Linked DNA regions of Rosistilla oblonga. The protein of the gene in region 1 interacts with the protein of each later gene in a pairwise test. Links are inferred from orthologs where the notes say so. Each region holds a gene or a part of one and is shown in the gene's direction. Other genes may lie near its edges.

Region 1 (3,598 bases):
CGACGGTTTGGAGACATCGGGGCCGCTGAAGTCGGCTCCGAAGCAGAAGAATCGTCCTCGCAACCCGCCGAAAAAGAAGTAGTCGGCGGCGTTACGTTGCGGTTAAGGGGCGGGATCTTCGCTCTCCCGCAGATGTGGGGGCTGCAAGGGGCAGATGTCCATTGCAGTCGCTGGAAAAAAAGCCCCAGGTTACCTAAACTGTTACCGGGCTCGTTTTGAACCGCGGCTGACCTGGCAAATGCGACACCATCTTGCCCAGCAGTGGGGTTTGCCATTAAGGTCGATAGAAACGATAACCTGCAACAAACACGACAACGGTCCGCGAGACCACCCCTAAGATAACAATATATTTCTCTTATATAGGATGCGTCCGGCATGGATAATTCTGAGACCGTGGCCATTCGGCAAGCGATGGAAGAATCGATGAACGACGGCGAATTGCGTAACGAAGTCTTGGCGGATGTCGACGCTGCGGAAACTGCGGAGTGGTTGGGGTCGCTGGATTACGTGCTGCAGAGCAAGGGACCAGAGCGAGCTCGGTTCCTGTTGGAAAAGCTACGCGAACGTGCGGCCCAAGAGGGCGTCGCGTTGGATTCGCAAACGATCACTCCCTACATCAACACGATCCCTGCCAAGGACCAGCCTCCGTTTCCGGGCAACCGCGAGCTGGAACGCCGGATCAAATCGATCGTTCGCTGGAACGCGATGGCGATGGTAGTGCGTGCCAACCGTCGTCCCGGTGGTGTCGGTGGTCACATCAGTACATTCGCATCGAGTGCGACGCTGTACGAAATCGCTTTCAACCACTTCTTCCACGGCCGCGGAGAAGACGGCTACGGTGGCGACTCGGTCTATTTCCAAGGCCATGCGTCGCCCGGTATGTACAGCCGCGCGTTCCTGGAAGGTCGGCTGACCGAAGAGAACCTCGAGAACTTCCGCCACGAACTCTCCCCCGGCGGCGGCCTTTCCAGCTATCCGCACCCTTGGTTGATGCCAAGCTTCTGGGAATACCCAACCGTCTCGATGGGGCTGGGCCCGATCATGGCGATCTATCAAGCTCGGTTCAACGAATACCTCCGCGATCGCGGAATCAAAGACACATCCGGCCAACGCGTTTGGGCCTTCTTGGGTGACGGCGAATGCGACGAACCCGAGACTCTCGGCGCGATCGGACTGGCTGGCCGCGAGAAACTGGACAACCTGATCTTCGTCGTCAACTGCAACCTGCAGCGGCTCGATGGTCCGGTCCGCGGCAACGGCAAGATCATCCAAGAACTGGAAAGCATCTTCCACGGTGCCGGCTGGAACGTGATCAAGGTCGTCTGGGGCGGCGAGTGGGATGAACTGCTGGCCAAAGACACCTCCGGCATGCTGGCTCAACGAATGAACGAGGTCGTCGACGGTCAGTACCAGAAGTACACCACGATGCCGGGCAGCTACATTCGCGAACACTTCTTCGGCAAGTACCCCGAGACGCGGAAGCTTGTCGAGAACATGAGCGACGAGAAGCTGGAGAAGATCCGTCGCGGCGGGCACGATCCGGAAAAGGTCTACGCTGCGTACGCGCAAGCGACTTCGTCGACCAACGGCAAACCGACCGTCATCCTGGCGAAAACCGTCAAGGGTTACGGACTGGGCGAAGCTGGCGAAGGTCGCAACATCGCTCACAACCAGAAGAAGATGAACGAAGAGGAGCTGCTGGAGTTCCGTACGCGGTTCGGGATTCCGATCAGCGACGCCGAAGTCGGTAGCGCTCCGTTCTACAAGCCGTCGGAAAACAGCGTCGAAATCAAGTACATGAAAGAGCGTCGGGCTGCTCTGGGAGGCTCGCTGCCAAGCCGTCCGACCGAACATCCGACGATGGAAGTTCCCACGCTGGAAGACTTCTCCAAGCTGATCAAGCGGCTCGGCGATGGCAAAAACTGCAGCACCACGTTTGCCGTCGTGCAGACCTTGATCGCGCTCTGCCGCGACAAGAAGATCGGCAAATACATGGTCCCGATCGTTCCCGATGAATCGCGAACCTTCGGCATGGAAGGGATGTTCAAGCAGTTCGGCATCTACGCCCACGCGGGCCAGTTGTACGAACCGATGGATTCCGAGATCGTCGCTTCGTACAAAGAAGCTCAAGACGGCCAGATCCTTGAAGAAGGGATCACCGAGTGCGGTTCGATGAGCAGCTTTAACGCGGCCGGTACCGCGTACAGCTGTCACGGCGTCAACATGATTCCGTTCTACATCTACTACAGCATGTTCGGTTTCCAACGGGTCGGCGATTCGATCTGGGCCGCGGCCGACATGCGAGCCAAAGGCTTCTTGGTCGGTGGTACCGCGGGCCGAACTTCGCTTAACGGCGAAGGTCTGCAGCACCAGGACGGTCACAGCCTGCTCAACGCGATCGCCTTCCCGACCGTGCGGTCTTATGACCCCGCGTTCGCCTACGAAGTGATCGTGATCATCCAGGAAGGTCTGAAGCGGATGTTCCAGGATGGCGAAGAATGCATCTACTACATCACCGCCGAAAACGATGCCTACGATCACCCTTCGATGCCCGAAGGTTGTGCCGAGGGAATCATCAAGGGGATGTACAAGTTCCGCAGCAACGAAGTCGAAGGAGCAAAGGCTCGCGTCCAGTTGTTCGGCAGCGGTGCCATCCTGAACTGTGCTCTCGACGCCCAAAAACTGTTGGCCGAGAAGTTCAACATCGCCAGCGACGTGTGGAGCGTTACCAGTTACACGCAACTCCGCCGCGACGCCGACGCGTGTCAGCGTTGGAACATGTTGCACCCGACCGAAACGCCGCGGAAGAGCTACGTCGAAGAAGTGCTCGAAGGCGTCGAGGGGCCGTTCATCTCGTCCAGCGATTACGTCAAAGCACTCGGCGAACAACTGACGCCATGGATTCCAGGCGACTACTATGTCCTGGGAACCGACGGCATGGGACGCAGCGAGACGCGTCCAGCGCTTCGTCGACACTTCGAAGTCGATGCTGAATCGATCGCGATCGCCGCGCTCAGCCGACTGTCTAAAGCGGGTGTTGTTACGCCTCAAGACGTCGCCGACGCGATCAAAGACCTCGATTACGACGCCGACAAAGTGAACCCTTATTTCGCTTAGGTTGCGTGGGGACCGCCCGCCGCAGGTGGCGGGCGGACCGATCGAACCATGTCGCGCGTGAACTTCTGACAATCACAAAACAACCACATCCTCATCGAACCTCCGATACACTCTATGGCTACCGAAGTAAAACTTCCTGAACTCGGCGATGGCATCGAATCAGGCGACGTACTGGAGATCTTTGTATCCGTCGGCGACGTTATCACGGCTGGGCAAGACGTCGTTGAAATGGAAACCGACAAGGCGACCGTTCCCGTCTCCAGCAACGCGGCCGGGACCGTCACCAAGATCCTTGTCGCCGAAGGTGACACCGTCGCCGTTGGCGGAGTGATCCTGGAGATCGAAGCCGCTGCCGCTGCGGAAACGCCCGCCGCGAGCACTCCAGCGGAACCGGCAGCCGAAGCGCCCGCGAAGGCTCCCGAACCGGAGGCGAAAGCTCCTGAACCGGAGGCGAAAGCTCCTGAAACGCCAGCTCCTGCAG
Region 2 (3,306 bases), 5.2 Mb from region 1 along the record:
CGCGTCGGCTGCCGCTGGACCGATCCGGCCGATCAATGTGGTAGCCCAGTAAACCGTTTCGCTATCGGCAGGTCGTTGAGCAAAAGCGACGATGTCAGCAACTTGCGACGCGTCGGGAGCGCCCATGTCTTCGAGCGTCGCGATCGCCAGTTCGCTGACCGATGCGTGAGGGTCGCAAGCGGCTCGCAACAACGGAATCGTCCAATCAGCCAACCGCGGACTCTCGTCGATGATCGACTGCAGCGTTTGACGGCGGATTGCTGGATCGGAATGCTCTAGATTCGACGGATCTTGGCGAGGTTGGTCTGTCATCGCTTGGGTACCCATGATTTTTGTCAGTCGCCCCCAATCCCTTATGCAACGGACGCGCAAGGGATTAGAATCGGAGGATCGCGGTTGGCCGCAATGCGTACCAAATTCAACGCATCGAGATCAACAGCGATGATTCCAACCCGAAACGTCATTGAGGCGAATTGCTATCAACGCAAAACACCTTGCTGACGCCTCGGGTTAGTTTCTCACCGGCTCCATCAGTTGGCACCAGAGGACTAACCTTGCGCTATGAATGCTGAACCCCATCGTCCCCAGGACGATCGCCCCTCGATCGCTCCCCCACCGCCGCCGGCAACCAGCGATTGCGACGACGCGACTTTGCTAGCCGCCCCAACGACAACCGCTGCCAAGCCAACCAAAGCGAAAGCGGCCAAAGCCGCCGCGGCGATCGATCCGGACAACGAAGAACTAACGACCGAACAGCGGTTGGATCTTTGCGAATCGATCATCGGCCACAGCTTCTCGGATCGCGAGCTGCTGTTGGAAGCGTTGACCCACGCGTCGGGCGCCTCGCACCGATTGAAGTCGAACGAGCGGATGGAGTTTCTGGGCGACGCGATCCTCGGCGCTGTCGTTTGCGATTGGCTGTACCACGAACGGACCGATCTCAACGAAGGCGAACTCACCAAGATCAAATCGAACGTCGTCAGCCGCCAGACCTGCTCCAAAGTTGCCAAGCGGCTGGGACTGGATCGATGTCTGTTGGTCGGCAAGGGAGTTCGCAAGAACCGCAGCTTCCCCAAATCTTTGACCTCCGATGTTTTCGAATCGATCGTCGCGGCGATCTATCTGGACGGCGGGTTCGACAAAGTCCGCGAACTGTTGCACCAATGGTTGGCGCAGGAGGTGGCCGAAGGGATCAACAGCCGCGGCGACGAGAACCATAAATCGAACCTGCAGCAAGTGGTGCAACGCGATTTCAGCACCACACCCTGCTATCGTTTGCTCGATTCGGTCGGCCCCGATCACAGCAAAAAGTTCCAGATCGCGGTGCTGGTCGATGGCCAGTTGCGAACGCCCGCATGGGGCCGAAGCAAGAAGGACGCCGAACAGCGAGCCGCCGCCAACGCGTTGGCGGAGATCTCTGGCAAGGAGCCCCCATATCAGGATGGTTTGCCCTAATGCGCAAGCAAGAACGCGCCGAGATCGTGCTCAAACGACTGAATGAACTTTATCCCGACCCGCCGATTCCGTTGGACCATCGCGATCCGTTCACGCTGCTGATCGCTGTCCTCTTGAGCGCCCAGTGCACCGACAAAATGGTCAATCGCGTCACGCCGGCGCTGTTCGATTTGGCTGACACACCCGAAGCGATGCGTCAGCAATCGGTCGATGCGATCCTCGAGATCATTCGCCCGCTGGGCTTGGCACCGAAAAAGGCGGCCGCGATCGCGGGGCTCAGTCAACAATTGGTCGACGAGTTCGACGGTCAGGTGCCAGCCGATTTCAAGGGACTCGAATCGCTGCCGGGCGTGGGACACAAGACTGCCAGCGTCGTGATGAGCCAAGCGTTTGGGCACCCCGCGTTTCCCGTCGACACCCACATTCATCGCCTGGCCCAACGCTGGGGACTGACCGACGGCAAAAACGTCCAACAGACCGAACGCGATCTGAAAGCGTTGTTCCCCGAATCGAGCTGGAATGCGCTGCATCTGCAGATCATCTACTACGGTCGCGAATATTGCACCGCCCGCGGATGCGACGGCACTCGCTGTGAACTCTGCACGACGCTCTACCCCAAACGCCGCAAGCCGGTCGAAACCAAAAAGGCTTAGCCCCGCGTGTCGATGCTTCGCAAATGTTACTTCTTTGCGACAACGTTTTGCGAGGCCGCGTTCGGATTCCCCGCAATGACCTGCTGCGCCTTCGATTCCAATGCTGCTGCATATTTTAACAGCGGGGCGTAATCGGAATCATTCAGGACCTCATCCAGTCGGATTCCATACTGACAGGTCCCCATTCCCAACGGCTTTCGATAGCGGCACGTTCCCCGCATCACCTTGCGATGTTTGGGATCGCCGATCATCAACACCAACTCCTGCAGATTCAGCGTATCGGATAACAACACCGACACACCAAAACAGGAGACATCGGCGGTGAAGCCGATCTGGATATCGGGGCCGCCATTTTCGTCGTCCCCCGTGCAGGGAATCAGAAACACCGGCAGCGTGCGGACCAGCCGCGATTCGGACCGATCCTTCAGCTCCGGCGGCTCTTCGCTGGATGCCAACGAGGCATAATCGAGCGTCTGGTTGATGAGCCGAGTCATCGCGCAACGCACTTCAATCTGCTTTCGATTCCCCAACCCAAACATGTTCTCTCTCGACTCGATACGTCCCGCCAACTCAAACACCTGGCAAAGCTAGGCTGCAAGTTCTGCGGGCGGTGTGGCAATCGATCGACAACGCCGGTTTCCCCTAGAAATGACAGCCGCAATGCGTCGGTTCTGTCGATTGTGATGGCCGACACCAATTCGGGGGCCCCGAACCGAGGGGGGAGTGCTCACCACACCCCCACCGCAACTTGGCTCGTCCTTCCCCCGATATCGACGAACCGTTCATTAAATGAATGCGGCAGCTGTGTGCGGATGCGGCCCACCCGTCGATCCGTTCAAGCACCACCAGACGTCAAGAGGCGGCGGAATCGGGGCCGATCGCAACCGGCGGTGTTGCGGCGGGATCGATTCCCGGCACGGGATCCAACAGCGGCGGATTCTCGGCGGGCCAGGTAAGCGCCGACGGGATCAGCATCACCAGCCACTGGATCGCAGCGCTGGCATCGCTGCTGAACCGCTGCATACCGTCCCAGCCGCCGACGGCGAAACTGGCGACTAAACCGATAGCGCACAGGTTGGCTGAAGGGAGAAAGATCAGCGAAAACCATCGCCCCGCCTGGTCGAAATCCGTCTGCGCCCCATGGGTTTCGGTCCACGTCGATCGGACGTGATAGGCCATCGAAAAACCGAGGAACAAT

Evidence for each region.
Region 2: the proteins of aceE (region 1) and nth interact in binary tests that used the Escherichia coli proteins (3 or more experiments, as listed by UniProt). The link is inferred for Rosistilla oblonga from one-to-one orthologs.

The regions. Positions count from the first base shown.
Region 1 is NZ_CP036292.1:5,338,856-5,342,453, reverse strand. The notes cover bases 42-3,317. They hold aceE (pyruvate dehydrogenase (acetyl-transferring), homodimeric type), read left to right. Parts: upstream 42-375; coding sequence 376-3,117; downstream 3,118-3,317. Other genes in these bases: CA51_RS18895 (2-oxo acid dehydrogenase subunit E2), read left to right, coding at 3,232-3,317; CA51_RS18905 (YidC/Oxa1 family insertase periplasmic-domain containing protein), read left to right, coding at 42-82. Also shown: more of CA51_RS18905, read left to right, coding at 1-41; more of CA51_RS18895, read left to right, coding at 3,318-3,598. UniProt on the Escherichia coli protein: Component of the pyruvate dehydrogenase (PDH) complex, that catalyzes the overall conversion of pyruvate to acetyl-CoA and CO(2).
Region 2 is NZ_CP036292.1:126,432-129,737, reverse strand. The notes cover bases 298-3,281. They hold nth (endonuclease III), read left to right. Parts: upstream 298-1,454; coding sequence 1,455-2,108; downstream 2,109-3,281. Other genes in these bases: CA51_RS00450 (M50 family metallopeptidase), read right to left, coding at 2,961-3,281; CA51_RS00455 (hypothetical protein), read right to left, coding at 2,135-2,602; rnc (ribonuclease III), read left to right, coding at 562-1,455; CA51_RS00470 (HEAT repeat domain-containing protein), read right to left, coding at 298-312. In the rest of the region: more of CA51_RS00470, read right to left, coding at 1-297; more of CA51_RS00450, read right to left, coding at 3,282-3,306. UniProt on the Escherichia coli protein: DNA repair enzyme that has both DNA N-glycosylase activity and AP-lyase activity. The DNA N-glycosylase activity releases various damaged pyrimidines from DNA by cleaving the N-glycosidic bond, leaving an AP (apurinic/apyrimidinic) site.